DNA from 3 places in the Streptomyces sp. NBC_01618 genome. Region 3 is predicted to be linked to each of the others. Evidence: predicted binding sites of a transcription regulator. Region 3 holds the regulator's gene; each other region holds the start of a gene.
The links. The regulator HrcA, encoded in region 3, represses chaperone genes, less so after heat shock. The targets are predictions, from matches to a motif close to TTNGCACTCNGNNNNNCNGAGTGCNAA.

Region 1 (7,893 bases), 2.0 Mb from region 3:
GATCTGACCGGCTCACTCCCGCCGCAGCGCGTCCAGTTGATCGAGGAACCACTGCTGCGGCGGGAGCGCCACCGCGACCGCGGCCAGCCGTTCCGTGCGTGCCGCCCGTTCGTCGTCCGCCATGGTGAGCGCCTCGTGCAGCGCCGCGGCCGTCGCGGACACGTCGTACGGGTTCACCACCACCGCGTCGCTGCCCAGCTCCTCGTACGCCCCCGCCTCCCGCGACAGCACCAGCGCGCAGCCGTGGTCGGAGACCACCGGGACCTCCTTCGCGACCAGGTTCATGCCGTCGCGAATCGGGTTGACGAGCGCCACGTCGGCCAGCCGGTACGCGGCGAGCGAGCGGGCGAAGTCGTCCTTGACGTGCAGCACGACCGGCGTCCAGCCCGCCGTGCCGTACGCGGCATTGATGTCGTCGGCGACCTGCCGTACCTCGGCCGTGTAGTCGCGGTACACCGCCAGGTCCTGCCGCGAGGGGTACGCGAAGGCGATGTGGACGACGCGCTCGCGCCATTCGGGCCGCTCTTCGAGAAGCGTGCGGTAGGCGAGCAGCCCCCGCACGATGTTCTTGGACAGTTCCGTTCGGTCCACTCGTACGATCGTCCTCCGCCCGGGGCCGATCTGCTCCCGCAGCGCCGCCATCCGCTCGTCCACGTCCGCCTCGTGCGCACGCCGGCGCAGGAAGTCGGGGTCCGCGCCGAGGCCGTGCACCCCGATCCTGGTCCGCCCGGTGCCGCCCAGGAGCTCCGTGCAGCAGCCGATGAAGGCGTCCGCCCAGCGCCGGGTCAGGAAGGCCGCCCGGTCGGCGCCCAGGATGCCGTGCAGCAGCTGCTCGGCGATGTCGTCGGGGAGCAGGCGGAAGTAGTCGACGGGCGCCCACGGGGTGTGCGAGAAATGGCCGATCCGCAGGTCGGGGCGGAGGCCGCGGAGCATGCCGGGCACCAGCGCCAGGTGGTAGTCCTGCACCAGCACCGCCGCCCCGGGGCCCGCCTCCTCGGCGAGCGCATCGGCGAAGGCCCGGTTGTACGTCTCGAACGACGCCCACCGCCGCCGGAACTCCGCGTCGAAGACCGGCTCCAGCGGGGTCTGGTACAGCATGTGGTGGACGAACCAGAGCACCGAATTCGCGATGCCGTTGTACGCGTCCGCGTGGACGGCCGCGTCGATGTCGAGCATCCGTACGCCGGGCTCACCGACCCCGCGCCGGACCGCCTCCCGGTCCCCGTCACCGAGCGCGGCGCACACCCACAGCTTGTCCTTGACGGCGCTCAGCCCGGAGACGAGCCCGCCGCCGCCTCGCTTCGCGTCGAGTGATCCGTCCGCCTCCAGGGTGTACGACACCGGGCCGCGGTTGGACGCGACGAGGACCCGGGCCGTGGACCGGGCTGCGGACCGGGCAGTGGACTGCGCTGCGGACTGGGCTTCGTGCTCGGAGACCATGTTGCGGAATCTAGCCGGATCACGAACCGTCCAAACGTGCAAACGTGCGAAGTCGGGCCGCGTCAGGCCGCGCGGCGTGAAACGTACTCCTCGATCTCCCGCATCGGCGGCCGCTCCTCGGTGTCCACCGCATGGGTGCGCGGTACGAAACCGTCCTCGCCGCGCTCGAACTGGGTGAGCGCGGGCCGCACCAGGTGCCCGCGGGACAGCCGGAGTTGCGCGGTCCGGTAGATCGCCGCCGCCATCCGGCCGAGCGCCTGCCCGTCCTGGTGGCGGTGCTTGCGCACCCCCACGTCGACCTGGGCCAGCGCGTCCAGACCCACGGTGTGCAGTGCGTCGACCAGGAGGCCCAGCTCCACTCCGTACCCGACGGGGAAGGGCAGTTGTTCGAGGAGGGATCGGCGTACGGCGTACTCGCCGCCCAGCGGCTGAACGAAACCGGCCAACTGCGGCCAGTGCAGATTGAGCAGCGGACGGGCCACCAGCTCGGTCACGCGACCGCCCTGACCTGCTGTGTCACCGAGCGGGCGGTCGTACATCGCCTTGACGAACCGGACGTCCGGATCGGTCAGCAGCGGGCCGACGATGCCGGAGACGAAGTCGGCCGAGAACTCCAACAGGTCGGCGTCGACGAAGCAGACGATGTCCCCGCCGGTCACCAGGAGCGACCGCCACAGCACCTCGCCCTTGCCGGGCACGGCGGGTATCCGGGGCAGTATGTCGTCCCGGTGCACCACCCGCGCACCGGCCTCCCAGGCCACCTTCGCGGTGGCGTCCGTGGAACCGGAATCGATCACCACGAGTTCGTCGACCAGCTGGACCTTCTCCATCAGCTCGCGCCGGATCGTCGCGACTATCGCAGCGACCGTCGCCTCCTCGTTCAGCGCGGGCAGCACGACACTCACGCTTCCGCGGCCCGGTTCCTTGGCGGCGAGGAGCCGGTCCAGCGGGCGGTCGGCCACCGACCAGGAACGCCTGGCCAGCCAGCTTTCGACCTCTTCCAGCACGGTCGATACTCCCTGTATGTGATCCATCTCGCGGTTCGGACGACTATCTCAACCGTCCGGTGCTTCGGTTACAGTCTTGAACAACGCGGACGGCCGTCGCATGTCGGGGTCGGTCCGCCAATAAACGCCTGGATCGAAGATCCAGCGCCATAGCGCTCATCCAGAGGGACTGAGGGAACGGCCCGTCGAAGTCCCGGCAACCCTCCTGCCGACCGCTAGGTCAGGTGGGGAAGGTGCCAATTCCGTCTCGCGGCGAAATGCGCCGCGAGGAAGATGAGGAGAAAGGGCCTCGCCTCCATGGCTGCGCAGACTGTTGCAGTAAGCACCGACTCTTCCGCCGAGGTTGTCGACCTGGGGCCCGCCGCGGCGCTTTCCTGCCGCGAGTGCGGCGAGCGTTTCGAACTCGGTCCCATTTTCGCCTGCGCGTCCTGTTTCGGGCCGCTCGAAGTGGCGTACGACCTGCCGAGCGGCTCCCCCGACGAGCTGAAGAAGCGCATCGAGGCCGGACCCGACAACATCTGGCGTTACGCGCCGCTGCTGCCGGTCCCCGCGAATGTCGCGGACAAGCCCAACATCAACCCCGGCTTCACCAAGCTGGTCAAGGCCGACAACCTCGCCCGTGAGCTGGGCGTCACCGGCGCTCTGTACGTCAAGGACGACTCCGGTAACCCGACGCACTCCTTCAAGGACCGCGTCGTCGCCATCGCCGTCGAGGCCGCCCGCGCCTTCGGTTTCACCACCCTCTCCTGCTCCTCCACCGGCAACCTCGCCGGTGCGGTGGGCGCCGCCGCCGCCCGCGCCGGCTTCCGCTCCTGCGTGTTCATCCCGCACGACCTGGAGCAGGGCAAGGTCGTCATGGCCGCGGTGTACGGCGGTGAGCTGGTCGGCATCGAGGGCAACTACGACGACGTCAACCGCTTCTGCTCCGAGCTCATCGGCGACCCGCTCGGCGAGGGCTGGGGCTTCGTCAACGTCAACCTGCGCCCCTACTACGGCGAGGGCTCCAAGACCCTGGCGTACGAGATCTGCGAGCAGCTCGGCTGGCAGCTGCCCGACCAGATCGTCATCCCGGTCGCGTCCGGCTCACAGCTCACGAAGATCGACAAGGGTCTCCAGGAGCTGATCAAGCTGGGCCTGGTCGAGGACAAGCCGTACAAGATCTTCGGCGCCCAGGCCGAGGGCTGCTCCCCGGTCTCCACCGCCTTCAAGGCCGGTCACGACGTCGTACGGCCGCAGAAGCCGAACACCATCGCCAAGTCCCTGGCGATCGGCAACCCGGCCGACGGCCCGTACGTCCTGGACATCGCCCGCCGCACCGGCGGCGCGGTCGAGGACGTCGACGACGAGCAGGTCGTCGAAGCGATCAAGCTCCTCGCCCGCACCGAGGGCATCTTCGCGGAGACGGCGGGCGGCGTGACGGTCGGCGTCACGAAGAAGCTGATCGAGGCCGGTCTGATCGACCCGTCGCTGACCACCGTCGTCCTCAACACGGGTGACGGCCTCAAGACCCTGGACGCGGTGGCCGCCACCTCGCAGGCGACCGCCACGATCCGCCCGAGCCTGGACGCGTTCCGCGCCGCCGGACTCGCCACCAGCTGACCACCCGAGACTCCAGGAAGGGCACCCACCATGAGCGTCAAGGTCCGTATCCCCACCATCCTCCGCACCTACACGGGCGGCCAGGCCGAGGTCCCGGCCGAGGGCTCGACCCTCTCCCAGGTCATCGAGTCCCTGGAGCAGAACCACCCGGGCATCGCCGCCCGCGTCCTGGACGACCAGGGCAAGCTGCGCCGCTTCGTGAACGTGTACGTCAACGACGACGACGTGCGCTTCGAGGGCGGCCTGGAGACGGCCACGCCGGACGGCGTCGGCATCTCGATCATCCCGGCGGTCGCGGGCGGCTGCTGACTGCTCGTCCGACTTCACGGCGCTATCGGAATTGCCCTCTCCGCGAGAGAAGCGGAGGGGGCAATTCTGCATGGTTGAGCGCGGTAGAGTGAGGGAAGTACCCCCAGCTGCCCGTGCCAACCGCATATGAGAGTGCGCCCGGCCGCGACAAGATGCAGCCAAAGTGAGCGATCCACTTGTGCCATAGGTCGCCTTTGCCTGGCCCGACTTGCCCTGAATTCTCATGAATCCCTCACATTCGGGCGTTCGGTGCTGCCCAGATTTCTCGCCCGATTGACCTGTTGCAGAGGGCAGTTGGGCAGATACATTCGGCCGCGGTCGACGCGTTCCGGCGCACGCACCTCTCCTGTCGGAGGGTGAGTTCTGACCCGGGTCCGCGAAGTGCGGTCCTGTGCAAGGGCCAGTAATAGGGGAGTTAGGCATGGCTCAGGGCACCGTCAAGTGGTTCAACGCGGAGAAGGGGTACGGCTTCATCGCGGTCGACGGTGGTGCGGATGTTTTCGTCCACTACAGCGCGATCCAGATGGACGGGTACCGCACCCTCGAAGAGGGTCAGCGAGTTGAATTCGAGATCTCGCAGGGCCAGAAGGGGCCGCAGGCGGACATGGTCAAGCTCGCCGTCGGCTGAGCTCGACGCGGTCGGCCAACGACACTACTCACGCACGGAGGGCCCGTACCCCCAGGGGTACGGGCCCTCCGTGCGTCTGTGTGTCCTACGTGTCCGTGCGTCCATTCATCCGTGCGTCCGGGGCCGTTTGAGGGTGGCCGTCGTTGTCCACATCCCGAGGCGGACGCTTGCGCCCACCCGTCGCCCGACCACCGCCCCTCAACGAGCCTTCTTCGTAGGCGCTTGCACTCTAGGGGGTCGAGTGCTAATCATTGGCGTTAGCACTCTCCAGGTGAGAGTGACAGAACTTGGACCGGGCCGGTGAGGCCCGCAGGTCCGGTGGGGCAAGGAACCACCGGTCAGGCAGGCCGTCCGTCGCGGGCGCCACTCGGTCCGGAGCAATCCACCCCTGTCCGGGAGGACCACTTCACATGGCCAAGATCATCGCGTTCGACGAGGAGGCCCGGCGCGGTCTCGAGCGCGGCATGAACCAGCTCGCCGACGCCGTCAAGGTCACCCTTGGCCCCAAGGGTCGCAACGTCGTCCTTGAGAAGAAGTGGGGCGCCCCCACGATCACCAACGATGGCGTGTCCATCGCCAAGGAGATCGAGCTGGAGGACCCGTACGAGAAGATCGGTGCGGAGCTGGTCAAGGAGGTCGCCAAGAAGACGGACGACGTCGCCGGCGACGGTACGACCACCGCCACCGTTCTCGCCCAGGCTCTCGTCCGCGAGGGCCTGCGCAACGTCGCCGCGGGTGCCAACCCGATGGCCCTCAAGCGGGGCATCGAGAAGGCCGTCGAGGCCGTCTCCGCCGCCCTCCTGGAGCAGGCCAAGGACGTGGAGACCAAGGAGCAGATCGCTTCGACCGCCTCCATCTCCGCCGCCGACACCCAGATCGGCGAGCTCATCGCCGAGGCCATGGACAAGGTCGGCAAGGAAGGCGTCATCACCGTCGAGGAGTCCCAGACCTTCGGTCTGGAGCTGGAGCTCACCGAGGGTATGCGCTTCGACAAGGGCTACATCTCGGCGTACTTCGCCACGGACATGGAGCGCATGGAGTCGTCGCTCGACGACCCGTACATCCTGATCGTGAACTCCAAGGTCAGCAGCGTGAAGGACCTCCTTCCGCTGCTGGAGAAGGTCATGCAGTCCGGCAAGCCGCTGCTGATCATCGCCGAGGACGTCGAGGGCGAGGCCCTGTCGACCCTGGTCGTCAACAAGATCCGTGGCACCTTCAAGTCCGTCGCCGTCAAGGCCCCGGGCTTCGGTGACCGCCGCAAGGCCATGCTCGGCGACATCGCCATCCTCACCGGTGGCACCGTCATCTCCGAGGAGGTCGGCCTCAAGCTGGAGAACGCCGGTCTCGACCTGCTCGGCCGCGCCCGCAAGGTCGTCATCACCAAGGACGAGACGACGATCGTCGACGGCGCCGGTGACTCCGACCAGGTCCAGGGTCGCGTCAACCAGATCCGTGCCGAGATCGAGAACTCCGACTCGGACTACGACCGCGAGAAGCTCCAGGAGCGCCTTGCGAAGCTGGCCGGCGGCGTGGCCGTCATCAAGGCCGGTGCCGCGACCGAGGTCGAGCTCAAGGAGCGCAAGCACCGCATCGAGGACGCGGTGCGCAACGCCAAGGCCGCCGTCGAGGAGGGCATCGTCGCCGGTGGTGGCGTGGCTCTGCTCCAGGCATCGGCCGTCTTCGAGAAGCTGGAGCTCTCGGGTGACGAGGCGACCGGCGCCAACGCCGTCAAGCTGGCGCTGGAGGCCCCGCTCAAGCAGATCGCCGTCAACGGTGGCCTTGAGGGCGGCGTCGTCGTCGAGAAGGTGCGCAACCTGGCCGTCGGCCACGGTCTGAACGCCGCGACCGGCGAGTACGTCGACATGATCGCCGAGGGCATTATCGACCCGGCGAAGGTCACGCGCTCCGCCCTGCAGAACGCCGCGTCCATCGCCGCGCTGTTCCTCACCACCGAGGCCGTCATCGCCGACAAGCCGGAGAAGGCCTCCGCGGCCGCTCCGGGCGGCATGCCGGGCGGTGACATGGACTTCTGATCCTGACGGATCGGTAGTTCCTGTACAGCTGTTCCCCATCGACCCCCGGGACCGACAGGTCCCGGGGGTCGATGTCGTTTCGCCGGCCCTACGGCAGCCGGTCGAGGAGCCAGGTGGAGAGTTCGTCCGTCACGAGGGTGTGGCCCTCGTTGTGGGATGCGAGCTTGAAGTCGTGCAGCGCGCTCTCCTCCTCCGGGAGGGAGGAGATGTCCGCGTACAGCTCCTCGTCCGTGTCCAGGCCGCGGATGTCGACCGCGCTGACGGCCGGCACGAAGCAGTGCGAGCGGATCCGGACGTCGGTCTTGAAGCCGAGGAGGGGGTTGAGGGCGTTGAAGGCGTCGGCGAGGATGCCGAAGCCTTCCAGCGAACCGCCGGGTGCGCCGTCGAGCGACGGGAGTCCGGACGTGCGCACCTCGTTGGTGTTCAACGTCACCACCCGCAGCTTCGCGACGAGTTCGTCGTCGCCGGGGGACTGGGTGTAGAGCTTGGTGCCGACCACCGACAGGCCCTTGCCCTCCAGGGCCAGTTCGCCCGCCCGCACGTCGGTGCCGGTGCCGTCGGCCACGCCGTTGGCGACACCGATCAGCCGCGGCCGCCGCGGCCATTCGCCGAGGTCCGCCATCTCCGCGAGGAACGCGGTCCGCTCGTCGCTCTGTTCCGGCGTTCCGTTCCACTTGGCGATGTGCCGCCACAGCAGCTGACGCGCGGCCGGGCTGTTGATCTGGTCGGAGAACCGGCTGTCGAGATCGCGGATGTAGTGCCCGAACGCCTGGAGTGCGATCGGGATCCAGGCGCCGCGGTGCGGGCTGTCGTACGAGAAGTACAGAGCGGTCTGGTGGTCGATGCTCTGGCTCTCCATCTTGGCCAGCGCGTGCCG
Region 2 (7,893 bases), 800 kb from region 3:
TCGGGTCCTCCATCACCCGCTCGACCACCTGGTACCAGCGGTCGCCGCCGTCCGGCTGTGCCGTGTCCCCGTCGCGCCGGCCGCACTCGCGCACCAGCTTGCCCTGCTCGTCGACCGGGCCCGAACTGTCGGCCCGCGGCACATACAGGCACTCGCCCTTGACCCGCAGCTCCTTGGGCAGCTTGTCGCCGAAGGCCAGCTTCAGGATGTTGCGCCAGACCGCGTTGAAGTACGCGGCGGCGGCCGAGTCGGGCTCCTGGGTGTAGTCCCAGCCCTCCAGGAGCTTCTGCGCCTCGCGGACGCTCTTGTCCGAGATGTTGATCTTCGTCAGCTCGGGCACCAGCAGCGCGGCGATCTCGCTGGTGTTGTCCATCTGCATCTTCTGCATGTCTTCGGTCGAGATCTTCCCGCCGCCCTTGATCTTCGACTCGATGAGGTCGTTGATCCGCTGGCTGCGGGAGCCGTAGCCCCAGTCCTGGGTGAGCAGGTGGGGGTACTTCTTCTCGTCGATGACGGCCTGGTTGGCGGTGACGATGTAGCCGCGCTTCGGGTTGTACTCGTAGGGCAGCTCGTCGAACGGGATCTCGGCCTCCTTCCAGCCGTACGCCGAGGACCAGCCGGGGCTGGGCATCGTGCCGTCGCCCTGGAGGCGGACCGGGATCTTTCCGGGGGCCTGGTAGCCGATGTTGCCCTTGGTGTCGGCGTAGATGAGGTTCTGCGAGGGCACCTCGAAGTGCTCGGCAGCCTTGCGGAAGGACGGGAAGTCCTTGGCGCGGTTGAGCTCGAAGACGGCGTCCATGGACTTGCCGGCCTCCAGCGCGGTCCACTTCAGGGCGACCGCGTAACCGTCGGCCCGGTCCGGAGCCGCGTTGACGACGGGGGCCTTCTGGCCGACCTTCTCCAGTTCGCCGCTCCGGTCGGAGAGCAGCGGACCGTTGTTGGTCTCGCGGACGGTGATCGTCCGGCTCTTGCCGCCCGCGACCTTGATGGTCTCGTCACGGACAGTGAAGGGCTTGACCTTGCCGTCGTACAGGTAGCCGTCGCCGGAGACCTTCTCCAGGAAGAGGTCGGTGACGTCCGCGCCGAGGTTGGTGAAGCCCCAGGCGATGTCCTGGTTGTGGCCGATTATCACGCCGGGCATACCGGAGAAGGTGTAGCCGGCGGTGTCGTACTGGCACTTCGCCGAGATCTGGCGGCAGTGCAGCCCCATCTGGTACCAGAGCGAGGGCAACTGCGGCGCCAGGTGCGGGTCGTTGGCGAGCAGCGGCTTGCCGGTCGTCGTGTAGTCGCCGGAAACCACCCAGGAGTTGGATCCGATGCCGGTGCCGTTCGGGCCGAGGAGCGCCGGGATCTGGTCGAGGGTGTCGGAGAGCGAGGAGAGCTGGGTGTTCAGACCCTCGGTGGCGCCCGCCACGGTGTTCGAGCCGAGGTTCGTCGACGGTGTCGCGTCCGGGTCGAACTTCCCGGTGACCGGAGAGATCGCACCCCCGCCGACGATCGGCTTGTGCTCGTACGGGTAGGCCGGGTACAGGTCCTCGATCTGCTTCGCGTCGAGCCTGCTGGTCATCAGCGAGCGGTCGATCTCGTCCTGCATGTTGCCGCGCAGGTCCCAGGCCATGGCCTTGAGCCAGGCGACGGAGTCGACCGGGGTCCACTCGGCCGGCTTGTAGTCGGTGGTGAAGCCGAGGGCGGCGTACTCGACGGAGATGTCCTTGCCGTCGCGCCCCTTCAGGTAGGCGTTGACGCCGTCCGCGTACGCCTGGAGGTTCTTCTTGGTATCCGCGGACAGGACCCTGTCGTACTCCTCCTGCGCGATCTTGCGCCAGCCGAGCGTGCGCAGGAAGGAGTCCGTCTCGACCTGGCCGGAACCGAACATCTCGGAGAGCCGGCCCGCCGTCATGTGGCGGCGGACGTCCATCTCCCAGAAGCGGTCCTGCGCCTGTACGAAGCCCTGGGCGCGGAAGAGATCGGTGTCGGAGTCCGCGTACAGCTGCGGGATTCCGTAGGAGTCGCGCTTGACGTCGACGTTGCCGTCGAGGCCGTCGAGCTTCAGCGACCCGGTCGTCTGCGGGTACGAGGCCCGCACGGTCGATACGGACCAGAACGCGCCGTACCCGATACCCGCGACAAGCGCCAGCACCAGAACGATCACGATCAGGCGGGCACGTCGCCCCTTCTTCCTGCCGGTCTCCCCACCGGCGGAACCGGTGGTGCCGGAAGAGGCGGTTGTGTTGGCGGGCATCGCTGTCCTTCGAGGGGCAGGTGGTCCTGGGAGTGCAGGAGCAACCATAGGCGCAGCACCGGGGCGGCTCTGACGCGGCATGGGAATGGTCTGAATTCCACAGCGATCGCACGAACGATCGAACGCGTCAAGAAAGCGTTAAAGATTAGGTAAGGTAACGAAGTGTCGGCGGGGAAGAGCCGATGCCGAGGGTCGATTCGGCAGGCGTACACAGGGAAGGAACGGCCACTGACTGTCCACGCGCTCAACGAACTCCTGCTCGCCTGCTCACTCGTCCTGCTCGTCGCGGTGGCGGCGGTGCGCGTCTCGTCCCGCAGCGGGCTCCCCAGCCTGCTCCTGTACCTGGGCATCGGGATCGCCATAGGGCAGGACGGCATCTTCGACGTCAAGTTCAACAACGCCGAACTGACCCAGGTGATCGGCTACGCCGCACTGGTCGTGATCCTCGCCGAGGGTGGCCTGGGCACGAAGTGGAAAGAGATCAAGCCCGCTCTGCCGGCCGCGGCGGTGCTCTCGACTCTCGGCGTCGCGGTGAGTGTCGGCGTCACCGCGGCCGGGGCCCATTACCTGGTCGGCCTGGACTGGCGGCAGTCACTGATCATCGGCGCGGTCGTCTCGTCGACGGACGCCGCCGCGGTCTTCTCCGTCCTGCGCAAAGTGCCGCTGCCCGCCCGCATCACGGGTGTTCTGGAGGCCGAGTCCGGCTTCAACGACGCCCCCGTGGTGATCCTGGTGGTGGCCTTCTCGGCCAAGGGACCGGTGGACAGCTGGTACGTACTGGTCGGCGAGATCGCCCTGGAGCTCGCGATCGGCGCGGCCGTCGGTCTCGCCGTCGGCTGGCTCGGCGCGTTCGGACTGCGCCATGTCGCCTTGCCGGCTTCCGGCCTGTACCCGATCGCCGTGATGGCGATCGCGGTGTCCGCGTACGCGGCGGGCGCCATGGCCCACGGCAGTGGCTTCCTCGCCGTCTACCTGGCCGCGATGATCCTCGGCAACGCCAAGCTGCCGCACTGGCCCGCCACCCGCGGCTTCGCCGACGGGCTCGGCTGGCTGGCCCAGATCGGCATGTTCGTGCTGCTCGGACTCCTGGTCACGCCGCACGATCTGTACGACGACTTCTGGCCCGCGGTCATCGTGGGACTGGTCCTGACCGTGGTGGCACGGCCGCTGGAGGTCTTCATCTCGCTGGCGCCGTTCCGGCTGCCCTGGCAGGAGAAGGCGCTCATGTCCTGGGCAGGGCTGCGCGGCGCCGTACCCATCATCCTGGCGACCATTCCGATGGTGTCCGGAATCGAGGGCTCCACCCGGGTCTTCAACATCGTCTTCGTGCTCGTCATCGTCTACACCGTCATCCAGGGACCGACCCTGCCCTGGCTGGCGAAGGCGCTGAAGATCGCCGAGGATCCGGCCGAGGCCTCCGACCTGGGCATCGAATCGGCGCCGCTGGAGCGGCTGCGCGGCCATCTGCTGTCGGTCGCGATCCCCGGGAAGTCGAAGATGCACGGCGTGGAGGTCGGGGAACTGCGGCTGCCCGCCGGAGCAGCGGTCACGCTGGTCGTACGGGACGGGAAGAGCTTCGTACCGGCGCCGTCGACCGCACTGCGGCGCGGCGACGAACTGCTGGTGGTCACCACCGACCCGGTGCGCGACGCGACGGAGGAGCGGCTGCGCGCGGTCGGCGAGGGCGGCAAGCTCGCGGGCTGGCTGGGGACGACCGGCAAGGGCGGCGAAAGCCTCGCCGGGAGCGATGTGGCACATGATGTGGCACACGCGCTGAAGGCCGTGACGAAGCGCGGGAAGGCCGACGGGCCCAAAGCGCACCACTGAGGCTCCTGCACCACCGGAGGGGTGAAGGTGGCCGCAGGTCAAGGCCCCAGGGCTGCGATCCGAGGCGGAGGCGGGGGCCTTCCGCACAATCAGAGGTGTGCGGGGGCATCCGCCTGTATCATGAAGGAGGCCCGTTCGGCCCTTACTTCCGGCCCCTGCCTACGGGGCCGGTCGGCCCGACGATCAACCCGAAAAACCACTCGAACGACCAACTCGAACGACCAACTCTGCCTGACGCAGAGCTGGCGCGACCGTATGGCGGTCGTGGCGTCCTCCGCCTCTGCTGAGCGCCCGGCATCTACCGCAGTCCCGCGCGAAGAGGACAGCTCTCGGCAGCACCCGCATGTGCCCGCACCCCAGTGCCGGCCGACCCCGGGAGCTCTGCCACCAGGCGGCAGAAAGGCATGGACCGTGGCGTCCACGGTCTCCGACCGCCCCGGTTACGGGCAGTTGCTGCGCACCCCCGGTGCGTGGACATTTCTCCTGCCGGGCTTCGCCGCACGGCAGCCCTTCGCAATGCTGACGATCGGCATCGTGCTCCTGGTTCAGAACACCACCGGCTCGTACGGCAGCGCGGGCTCCGTCGCCGCCGTGACCGGTGTCTCCATGGCCCTGTTCGCGCCGCAGACCGGCAAGCTCGCCGACCGTTTCGGCCAGCGCGCCGTGCTGCTGCCCGGTGTCCTGGTGCACGCGGCGTCCGTGTCGGCGTTGACGGCGCTCGCGCTGGCGGACGCGCCCCTGTGGGCCCTGTTCGCGGCAGCCGTGCCGACCGGTGCGTCGGTTCCGCAGATCGGGCCGATGGTCCGGGCCCGCTGGGCGGCCCTGCTGGGCGCGGCACCGGGCCGCGAGGCTTCGCCGTTGCTGTCCACCGCGGCCGCGTTCGAATCGGTGACGGACGAGTTCACCTTCGTCATCGGCCCGGTGCTCACCACCGCGCTGTGCACGGGGGTGCACCCGGCGGCAGGTCTGATCACGGAGGCCGGGCTGACCTTGGTCGGCGGGCTGCTCTTCGCCGCGCGGCGCCGCACCCAGCCCGCGGTGCGCAACGCCTCGCCCGGCACCTCCCGGCGGCATGCGTCGGCGCTGTCCGTACCGGGTGTCCGGGTGCTCGCGGTGGCCTTCCTGGGGATCGGCGCGGTCTTCGGCGGCATGCAGGTCTCGCTGACGGCGTTCGCCGAGGAGATCGGCCGGCCGGGGGCGAACGGCCTGCTGTACGGGGTCTTCGCGGCCGGCAACATGCTGGCCGGGATCGCCTGCGGCGCCATCGCCTGGAAGATCGGGCCGCGGCGGCGGCTGATCGTCGGGTACGCGGCGCTGACGCTGACCGCCTCCGGACTGTGGGCGGTGCACTCCGTGCCGCTGCTGGCCGGGCTCGGCCTGCTGGTCGGGCTGTCCATCGCCCCGGCCCTGATCAGCGGCTACACGCTGGTGGAGGCGCTGGTTCCGGACTCCGCCCGGACCGAGGCGTTCACCTGGCTGACGGGCTCGGTCGCCCTCGGCCAGGCGGCCGCGGTGACGGTCGCCGGACGGCTCGCGGACGCCCACGGCGCAAGCACCGGATTCGTCGTGCCGCTGGTCGGGACCATACTCGCGCTGGTCACCCTGGTCGCGCTGCGTTCGAGGCTGGCACCGGTCCAAGTGACCGTCACGGCCGCGCGTGGCGTGGTTCGCCGCGATGCTGTCACGGCCGGAGAATGACGATTCCTGCACTCGAAATCAGACGATTCCTGTACTCGAATTCATGGGAATCGCGGGAACGACCGGAACCACGGTGTGGCAGCCTCTCACCCGGGCCGACGGCCCTCAGGACGGGCGAGCACTGACCGCTGCCCATCGGGCAGGTGACAGACGTTACTGCAAACAGTGGCCTGCAGCAGTTACCATTGACGACTGTTAGCACTCATCGAGTGAGAGTGCCAGGAGGAAGACAAGTGCCGACCTACCAGTACCAGTGCACCGAATGCGGCGAGGGCCTCGAGGCGGTGCAGAAGTTCACCGATGATGCCCTGACCGTGTGCCCGAGCTGCGACGGACGCCTGAAGAAGGTGTTCTCGGCGGTCGGAATTGTCTTCAAGGGTTCCGGTTTCTACCGGAACGACAGCCGTGGCTCCTCGTCGAGCAGCACGCCGACGTCGTCCTCGGCGAAGGCGGCCGGTTCCGATTCGTCGTCGTCGACGGGGTCGGACGCGAAGTCGTCCGCTTCCTCCTCGGCCGCCGCGTCGTCGTCCTCTTCGACGTCCTCATCCTCTGCTTCGTCCTCTTCGTCTTCGACGAGTGGTACGTCGGCCGCCTGACCCGCACCGCACTTTTCCGGGGACCCCGCTGATCCGTTCAGCGGGGTCCCCGGCGTTTTTCCACGCCACTAGTGTGATCGCATGGCGAACGCAGAGATCGGTGTCATCGGTGGCTCGGGCTTGTACTCCTTCCTGGAGGACGTCACGGAGGTGCGTGTGGACACCCCGTACGGACAGCCGAGCGACTCCCTCTTCCTCGGCGAGGTCGGCGGCCGCCGGGTCGCCTTCCTTCCCCGCCACGGACGCGGCCACCATCTCCCCCCGCACCGCATCAACTACCGGGCCAACCTGTGGGCGCTGCGCTCCGTCGGCGTACGGCAGGTGCTCGGCCCGTGCGCGGTGGGCGGACTGCGTCCGGAGTACGGGCCGGGCACGCTGCTCGTGCCCGATCAGATGGTGGACCGCACCAAGGCTCGTACGCAGACGTTCTACGACGGGGAGATCCGAGCCGATGGCGCGGAGCCGAACGTCCTGCATCTGGGCTTCGCCGACCCGTACTGCCCCGAGGGGCGCAGGGCGGCGCTGGTGGCGGCTCGCGCGAAGCACTGGGAGCCGGTGGACGGCGGGACGCTGGTGGTCGTCGAGGGGCCGCGCTTCTCGACCCGGGCGGAGTCGCGCTGGCATGCGGCGATGGGCTGGTCGGTGGTCGGGATGACGGGGCACCCGGAGGCGATCCTGGCTCGTGAACTGGGCCTCTGCTACACGACGATGACGCTGGTGACGGACCTGGACGCCGGGGCGGAGGCCGGGGAGGGCGTCTCGCACGGGGATGTGCTGAAGGTGTTCGCGGCCAATGTGGACCGGCTGCGCGCAGTGCTCTTCGACGTGGTGGCCACGCTGCCCGTGGAGGCGGACCGCGACTGCCCTTGCTCGCGTGCGCTGGACGGGCTGGAGACGGGAATCGAGCTTCCTTAGCCGGGGCAGCCGGGGGTAGCCGGGGGTAGCCGGGGGGGTAGCCGGGGGCGGCCGGGTGACGAAGTTATCCACAACGCTGGGGCTGTCCACAGGCGTCGGCGGGAAACTCGCGGACGGTGGATCGTGAGGGGTGTTCGTCCGAAACTCCTCACGCCAGGTGGTGTTGACCATGTTCCCGTCGTCGCAGTCGTCCCCGTCGTCGCAGTCGTCCCCGTCGTCGCAGTCGTCCCCGTCGCGCTTCGGGCGATCCGCTGCGACGATGGCTCCAGGGCCGATGGCTCCAGGGCCTCCGGCGTCGGCTCCCCCGCCGTGCGGTGTGCCCGCGTTCGAACCGTTGCGGGTGCACGGAGGCGGTGCGCACCGGCTGCGGCGGGCCCTGTGGCGGCAACGCCGCCACACCATGGCCGCCGGACTGGCCCTGACCGCTGCCGCGCTGGCCGCGACGGGGCTGGGCGCGGGCGTCGGAAGCGGCGTGGGCGGCGATTCCGGGCCTGGTGCGGGTGCGGAGGCAGGGGGTGCGGCCGGGGCGGCGCCGGAGCGGGCGCGGGGGACGGCTCCGTTGGTGTCCGCACCGGTCAGGATCGCGGATGCGGGGACGGTGCGGCTGTTACGGCC
Region 3 (7,893 bases):
GTCCATGACCACGAGCCGGTCCTTGCCCTCGGCGGCCCTGACGACCCCTTGCGTCCACCGGCCGTGGCCGTCCGTCAGCACGACGTCCTCACCGGCGCGCAGCCGCTTGACCGATACGGCGTGCCGTCCCTCGGATCCCTCCAGGACGAACTCGGGCCCGCCCGGGACCTGTTCGACGACGAAGACGGGTGCGGTCACTGCGTACTCCCTGTGTTCACGGCCGTCCGTGCGGCGTCCAGTTCCTCGACGAGCAGTTCGATCAGCCGGCCGGCGGGCAGCTCGCGGGCCAGCCGGTGCCCCTGGCCCGCCCACAGCGCCATGCCCTGGGCGTCGCCCGCCCTGGCCGCCGCCTTGCGCAGACCGGCGGTCAGACAGTGGACCTGCGGATAGGCGGCGGGGGCGTACGGGCCGTGCTCGCGCATGAAGCGGTTGACCAGGCCGCGGGCCGGGCGGCCGGAGAAGGCCCGGGTCAGGGCGGTCCGTACGAACAGCGGGTTGGTCAGCGCCTGTTTGTGCAGCAGATTCGCCCCGGACTCGGGGCAGACGAGGAACGCCGTGCCGAGCTGCGCCGCCGCCGCGCCCGCGGCGAGCACCGCCGTGATCTGGGAGCCGCGCATCAGCCCGCCCGCGGCGATGATCGGCACCTGTACGGTCTCGCGGACCTGGGCCACCAGGGAGAGGACTCCGATCCCCGTGCCGTCGGTCTGCGGGTCGTCACGATGGGTGGACTGGTGGCCGCCGGCCTCTATGCCCTGGACGCAGACCGCGTCGGCGCCCGCCCACTGGGCGGCCTGGGCCTCCTCGGGCGTGGTGACCGTCACGACGGTGTACGTGCCGACCGCGGCGAACGCGTCGAGGGTGTCCCGGGTCGGGCAGCCGAAGGTGAACGAGACGGCCGGGACCGGGTCCTCCAGGAGGATCGCGAGTTTGGCGTCGTAGTTGTCGTCGCCACCGGAGTCCGGGTCGCCGAGCGGCGTCTCGTACCAGGTGGCCTCACCGGCGAGTTGGTGCCGGTACACCTCGACGGCGCTCGGATCGGCGAGTGCGGGCTGCGGCATGAAGAGATTGACGCCGAAGGGCCGGCCGGTCAGCCCGCGCAGCTGCTTGATCTCGTGGTACATGCCGTCCGCCGTCTTGTACCCGGCGGCGAGGAAGCCGAGACCGCCCGCTTCGGCGACGGCCGCGACGAGCTGCGGACAGGAGACACCCCCTGCCATCGGGGCCTGCACGATCGGATACCGGCAGAGATCGGTCAACACGGATGACATGACCGCATCGTGTCACGTCCCGCACACCTCGGCGTGCCCAGCCCCAGGTCCTCTTTGTCCTTAAATCTGTCCCCGTACGCCGGACGGCTCGGCAAGCGAGCCCGTTCGGCGTACGGGGACGGTAGGCAAGGGCAGGGACCGTCACCGGCCGTTGAAGGCGTCCTTCAGACGGGAGAACAGCCCCTGCTGCCCGGGCTGGAACTGGCCGGTGGGCCGCTCCTCGCCGCGCAGCTTCGCGAGGTCCCGCAGCAGTCGTTCCTGTTCCGGGTCCAGCTTGGTCGGGGTCATGACCTCGACGTGCACGATCAGATCGCCGCGCCCGCCGCCCCGCAGATGCGTGATGCCGCGGCCGTGCAGCGGGACCGACTGGCCCGACTGCGTACCGGGCCGGATGTCGACCTCCTCCAGGCCGTCGAGCGTCTCCAGCGGCACCTTGGTGCCGAGCGCGCCCGCCGTCATGGGGATGGTGACCGTGCAGTGCAGATCGTCGCCGCGGCGCTGGAACACCGAGTGCGGCAGCTCGTGGATCTCCACGTACAGGTCGCCGGCCGGGCCGCCGCCGGGGCCGACCTCGCCCTCGCCCGCGAGCTGGATGCGGGTGCCGTTGTCGACACCGGCAGGGATCTTCACGGTGAGCGTGCGCCTGGACCGGATGCGGCCGTCGCCGGCGCACTCCGGGCACGGGGTCGGCACGACCGTACCGAAGCCCTGGCACTGCGGGCAGGGCCGCGAGGTCATGACCTGGCCGAGGAAGGACCGGGTGACCTGGGAGACCTCACCGCGGCCGCGGCACATGTCACAGGTCTGTGCGGAGGTGCCGGGTGCGGCGCCCTCGCCGTTGCAGGTCGCACAGACGACCGCCGTGTCGACCTGGATGTCCTTCGTGGTGCCGAACGCGGCCTCGGCGAGATCGATCTCCAGCCGGATCATCGCGTCCTGGCCGCGCCGGGTGCGCGAACGGGGTCCGCGCTGCGACGACGTACCGAAGAACGCGTCCATGATGTCGGAGAAGTTGCCGAAGCCACCCTGTCCGAATCCGCCCGCGCCACCGCCACCGCCGCCGGAGGCGGACAGCGGGTCGCCGCCGAGGTCGTAGACCTGCTTCTTCTGCGCGTCCGACAACACCTCGTAGGCGGCGTTGATCTCCTTGAACCGCTCCTGGGTCTTCGGATCGGGGTTCACATCCGGATGCAGCTCGCGAGCGAGCCGCCGGAATGCCTTCTTGATCTCATCCTGAGATGCGTCGCGGCGCACGCCGAGTACGGCGTAGTAGTCCGTGGCCACTTACGACTCCGCCAGGATCTGTCCGACGTAACGTGCCACTGCGCGTACCGCTCCCATCGTTCCGGGGTAGTCCATGCGGGTCGGTCCGACCACGCCGAGTTTGGCGACTGCCTCGTCGCCCGAACCGTAGCCGACCGCGACGACGGACGTGGAGTTGAGCCCCTCGTGGGCGTTCTCGTGCCCGATTCGTACGGTCATGCCTGAGTCCTTGGCCTCGCCGAGCAGCTTCAGCAGCACGACCTGCTCCTCCAGTGCCTCCAGCACCGGCCGGATCATCACCGGGAAGTCGTGCCCGAAGCGGGTGAGGTTGGAGGTGCCGCCGATCATCAGCCGCTCCTCCGTCTCCTCGACGAGGGTTTCGAGCAGGGTGGAGAGCACGGTGGAGACCGTTCCCCGGTCCTCGCTCTCGAACGAGTCCGGCAGATCCTGCACCAGCTGCGGGACATCCGCGAAGCGGCGCCCGACAACCCGGCTGTTGAGCCGGGCCCGCAGATCGGCGAGAGACGTCTCACCGAACGGGGCGGGACAGTCGATCATGCGCTGCTCGACCCGGCCGGTGTCCGTGATCAGCACGAGCATCAGCCGGGCGGACGCCAGCGACAGCAGCTCCACATGCCGCACCGTGGACCGGGTCAGCGAGGGGTACTGCACGATGGCGACCTGCCGGGTCAGCTGCGCGAGCAGCCGTACGGTACGGCCCACGACGTCGTCGAGGTCGACCGCACCGTCGAGGAAGTTGTGAATGGCACGGCGTTCCGGCGACGAGAGGGGCTTGACGCCCGCGAGCTTGTCGACGAAGAGCCGGTAGCCCTTGTCCGTCGGGATGCGTCCCGCACTGGTGTGGGGCTGGGCGATGAAGCCCTCGTCCTCCAGCACCGCCATGTCGTTGCGGACGGTGGCCGGGGAGACCCCCAGCTTGTGCCGCTCGGTGAGCGCCTTGGAACCCACGGGCTCCTCGGTGCCGACATAGTCCTGGACGATGGCGCGCAGCACTTCGAGTCTGCGTTCGCTGAGCATCGCGCACACCTCCAGCTGTGTTCCTCGTGGTTCTCGGGCCGTTCCTGGTTCATTCCCAGGAAACCGCCTGGCACTCTGTCGTCGCGAGTGCCAGCAATCCCCCCGCAAGTGTACGGCGGCCGAGTGGGGGCCTAGCAAGGGCGACCGGCCACGCTACCCCGAGACCGCGCAGGTCGTTGCCGATAGCGTCGCTGCATGGATGCCTCTTGGGAAGAGTTCGGCTGGGAGCGACTCGGTCACGGAATGGGCCGTCGGCGCCTTCCCGGATGGGATGCGACCGTCGCGCTGGTGGCCGGAGCGGAGGGAGTTCTGCTCTACGACACCGGATCGACCCTCCGCGAGGGCGCCGAAGTGCGGGCTCAAGCACAGGCCCTGCTCGGCCGCAAGGTGACGCATATCGCACTCAGCCACCCGCACTTCGACCACGTACTGGGCACCGCGGCCTTCTCCGCCGCCCAGGTGTACGGGGCGGTCGGCATGGCCGGCCTGCTGAAGTCCGGGGCGGACTCCCTGTACGCCTCCGCGGTACGCCACGGGGTGCCCGAGCATGACGCGGCGGAGGCCACCGGCGTCGTGGTGGCGCCGCACCACGAGGTGTGCGGCGAGTGGACGCTCGATCTGGGGGGCGGCCGCCAGGTGCTGCTGGCGAACGTGGGCCCCGCCCACAGCGGCCACGACCTGGCCGTGCTCGTGCCCGGTTCCCCCGCGGTGGTGCTCTGCGGGGACCTGGTCGAGGAGTCCGGCGAACCGCAGGCGGGCCGGGACGCGGTCCCGTCGCGCTGGCCGGCCGCGCTGGACCGGCTGCTGGAACTCGGGGGCGAGGACGCGGTGTACGTGCCGGGGCACGGGGCGGTGGTGGACGCGGCGTTCGTCAGGGGGCAGCGGGACCGGCTGGCCGCCCTCTTCGGCGTGTCGTGACCGGTTCCCGTCCTATCGTCTTCCGATGCGCAGCTACCAGCCGGACCTGACCCCGCCGTGGAAGAGGTCCGCCCCCGTTCCCGAGGTCCCCGCCGAGCCCGATCTGGTCGTGGAGGAGGTCTCCACCGGATTCTGCGGTGCGGTGATCCGCTGTGAGAAGACGGCCCAGGGACCGACGGTGACCCTGGAGGACCGTTTCGGCAAGCACCGGGTGTTCCCGATGGAGCCGCGCGGCTTCCTGCTGGAGGGCCGGGTGGTCACGCTCGTACGTCCGTCGGCCGCCGCGCCCGTGCGCCCGGCGCGCACGGCCTCGGGCTCGGTCGCGGTCCCCGGGGCGCGCGCCCGGGTCGCGCGGGCGGGCCGGATCTATGTGGAGGGCCGGCACGACGCGGAACTGGTCGAGCGGGTCTGGGGCGACGATCTGCGGATCGAGGGCGTGGTCGTCGAATACCTGGAAGGCGTCGACGACCTCCCGGCCGTCGTGCGCGAGTTCTCCCCCGGCCCGGACGCCAGGCTGGGCGTCCTGGTCGACCACCTCGTTCCCGGCTCCAAGGAGTCCCGGATCGCGGAGCAGGTCTCGGACGCGAACGTGCTGGTGGTCGGCCACCCCTACGTCGACGTGTGGGAGGCGGTGAAGCCGTCGTCCGTGGGGATCGCCGCCTGGCCGGTGATCCCGCGCGGCCAGGACTGGAAGACGGGCGTGTGCCGCGCGCTGGGCTGGGAGGAGAACACGGGCGCGGCCTGGCAGCGGATCCTGTCCACGGTGCGCTCGTACCGGGATCTGGAGCCGGCCCTGCTGGGCTCCGTGGAACACCTGATCGACTTCGTGACGGCCCCCGAGTAACCAGCCGACAGCCCTCCGGCGATCGAGGAGCGAAATCAAGCCCCTCCGGCGATTGAGGAGCGAGGGTCCGGGGCAGAGCCCCCGGTTACGGGAAGGGGTGCGGGCGGGGGAACAAGCCCGCCGCAGGCGCACCCCCGCCCCGCACCACCCTCAGTCCACCAGATCCCGCACCACCGCATCCGCCAGCAACCGCCCCCGCAGGGTCAGCACCGCCCGCCCCCGCTCGTACGGACCGGACTCCAGGAGCCCGTCCGCCAGGGCGCGGCGGGAAGCGGCCAGCCCGGCCGGTGCCAGCAGCGACAACGGGCACCCGTCCTGGAGCCGGAGCTCCAGCAGGATCCGCTCCACTCGCCGGTCCTCCTCGGAGAGGATCTCGCGCCCGGCCCCCGGCGACCGCCCCTCGGCCAGCGCCTGCGCGTACGCCCCCGGATGCTTCACGTTCCACCAGCGCACCCCGCCGACATGGCTGTGCGCCCCGGGACCGGCGCCCCACCAGTCGGCGCCCCGCCAGTACAGCTCGTTGTGCAGGCACCGGCCCTCGGGCGTACGGGACCAGTTCGACACCTCGTACCAGGAGAAGCCCGCCGCGGCCATCGCCTCGTCCGCGATCAGGTACCGGTCCGCGTGGGCGTCGTCATCGGTCATCGGGATCTCGCCGCGCCGGATCCGCCGGGCCAGCTGCGTGCCCTCCTCGACGATCAGCGCGTACGCCGACACGTGGTCCGGCCCCGCGCCGATCGCCGCGTCCAGCGAGGCCCGCCAGTCGTCGTCGGACTCCCCGGGCGTTCCGTAGATCAGATCGAGGTTGACGTGCTCGAAGCCCGCCTCCCGCGCCTCGGCGACGCATGCCTCGGGCCGGCCCGGCGTGTGCGTGCGGTCCAGGATCTTCAGCACGTGCTGCCGGGCGCTCTGCATCCCGAACGAGACCCGGTTGAAGCCGCCCTCGCGCAGCTCGGCCAGGTACGCCGGACCGACGGATTCCGGGTTGGCCTCGGTGGTGATCTCGGCGTCGTCCGCGAGCCCGAACTCCTCGCGGATCGCGCCCAGCATCCGTACGAGATCCGCGGCGGCCAGCAGGGTGGGAGTGCCGCCGCCGACGAAGACCGTACGGACCGGACGCGGATCGTCGCCGAGGACCTTGCGGGCCTGGCGGACCTCGCCGATCAGGTGGGCGGCGTAGTTGTCCCGGGAGGCCAGCGCACCGCCCGAGCCGCGCAGCTCGGTGGCGGTGTAGGTGTTGAAGTCGCAGTAGCCGCAGCGGGTCGCGCAGTAGGGCACATGCAGGTAGAAGCCGAGCGGCCGGTCGGCGGCGCCTTCCAGGGCATGGCGGGGCAGCGCCCCGTCGTCGGGTACGGGTTCACCATCGGGCAGTACGGAAGGCATACCGCCCATTGTCGCTCGCCGCCGGGGAACCCCGGGCCACGTCCATGATCACGGAAGCCGACCGTCCGTCTCCGGACGCGGGCCGGGTGAGGCCCGGCGCCCGCCCCGGCCGCCCGGCCTCACCCGGCCTGCAGCACCAGCAGCGCCAGATCGTCGTCGGGCGGCCGCTCGGCGAATTCATGCACGGACCGCTTGATGCGGTCCGCGATCCCGTCCGCCGACAGCCCGGCGCAGTCGGCCAGCGCCCGGGCCAGACCGTCCCCGTCGTCGAACATCAGCGCTCCGGAGCGCCGTTCCGTCACGCCGTCCGTGACGCACAGCAGGCTGTCGCCCGGTGCCAGGTCGAAGCTCTGGCTCTCGTACGCCACGTCGTCGAAGATCCCGAGCAGCATCTGCGGCTCGGCGGCCGGGCACACCTCGCCGTCTGGCCGCAGCAGCAGCGGCAGCGGGTGGCCGGCGCTGGCCACGGTGCAGCGCACGCCGCCGTCGGGCAGCGGCACCAGTTCCCCGTACAGCAGGGAGAGGAAGCGGGACTGTCCGGTGTCCGCCGTCTGCTGGCCGCCCGCCGCGGCCACCATGAGCGCGGCCGCCTCGGCGGCCTCCATCGCATCGTCGAGGAGCAGCCGGTTGAGCCGGTCCAGCACCTCGCCGACGCCGAAACCCTCCCGGGCCAGCAGCCGCAGCCAGGGCCGGGCCAGGCCGGTGACGACGGCGGCTTCGGGGCCGCTGCCCTGGACGTCGCCGAGGACGAAGCACCAGCGGTCGCCGGGGCACGGGAAAATGTCGTAGAAGTCTCCGCCGACGACCCCGTCGTCGCTGGGTTCGTACACCAGTGAGCTGGTGACGCCGGGTATGTCGGCGACCTTGCTGGGCAGCAGCGCGCGTTGCAGGATGCGGCTGATGGTGGCCTGGCGGGTGTAGGCGCGGGCGGCGCCGACGGCGAGGCCGACACGGCGTACGAAGTCCTCGATCAGGGCGGTCACTTCGTCGGGGACGCGTGCGGCGCCCTCGCGGCCGAGGAGTACGGCGCCGAGGGTCCGGCCGCCCGAGGTGATCCGGTAGGCGAGCGCGGACTCGGGGCGCTCGTCGGCCTTCTCGCCGTCCTCCTCCACCCCGGGCCAGGGCAGCGAGACGGGGCCGGTGCCCACCCGCTCGGGCAGCCGGATCGGGTCCTGTTCC

Region 1: groL (chaperonin GroEL) is a predicted target of HrcA. The motif match lies at 5,205-5,231, and genes of this name have one in related genera.
Region 2: OH735_RS15210 (FmdB family zinc ribbon protein) is a predicted target of HrcA. The motif match lies at 5,963-5,989, and genes of this name have one in related genera.

Annotation. Positions count from the first base shown of each region.
Region 1 covers NZ_CP109297.1:4,456,300-4,464,192, forward strand. Annotated here, with positions in the region: gene otsB (trehalose-phosphatase) at 1-7, shown strand, start outside; gene OH735_RS20755 (trehalose-6-phosphate synthase) at 13-1,440, opposite strand; gene OH735_RS20760 (glucosyl-3-phosphoglycerate synthase) at 1,503-2,447, opposite strand; SAM riboswitch class I at 2,601-2,727, shown strand; gene thrC (threonine synthase) at 2,745-4,046, shown strand; gene OH735_RS20770 (MoaD/ThiS family protein) at 4,077-4,355, shown strand; gene OH735_RS20775 (cold-shock protein) at 4,777-4,983, shown strand; gene groL (chaperonin GroEL) at 5,394-7,016, shown strand; gene OH735_RS20785 (esterase/lipase family protein) at 7,105-7,893, opposite strand, start outside.
Region 2 covers NZ_CP109297.1:3,250,248-3,258,140, forward strand. Annotated here, with positions in the region: gene OH735_RS15195 (penicillin acylase family protein) at 1-2,242, opposite strand, end outside; gene OH735_RS15200 (potassium/proton antiporter) at 2,531-4,069, shown strand; gene OH735_RS15205 (MFS transporter) at 4,481-5,767, shown strand; gene OH735_RS15210 (FmdB family zinc ribbon protein) at 6,001-6,363, shown strand; gene OH735_RS15215 (S-methyl-5'-thioadenosine phosphorylase) at 6,445-7,278, shown strand; gene OH735_RS15220 (hypothetical protein) at 7,538-7,893, shown strand, end outside.
Region 3 covers NZ_CP109297.1:2,451,061-2,458,953, forward strand. Annotated here, with positions in the region: gene OH735_RS11620 (16S rRNA (uracil(1498)-N(3))-methyltransferase) at 1-198, opposite strand, end outside; gene OH735_RS11625 (nitronate monooxygenase) at 195-1,268, opposite strand; gene dnaJ (molecular chaperone DnaJ) at 1,410-2,552, opposite strand; gene hrcA (heat-inducible transcriptional repressor HrcA) at 2,553-3,569, opposite strand; gene OH735_RS11640 (MBL fold metallo-hydrolase) at 3,765-4,487, shown strand; gene OH735_RS11645 (DUF3097 domain-containing protein) at 4,513-5,331, shown strand; gene hemW (radical SAM family heme chaperone HemW) at 5,482-6,723, opposite strand; gene OH735_RS11655 (SpoIIE family protein phosphatase) at 6,834-7,893, opposite strand, start outside.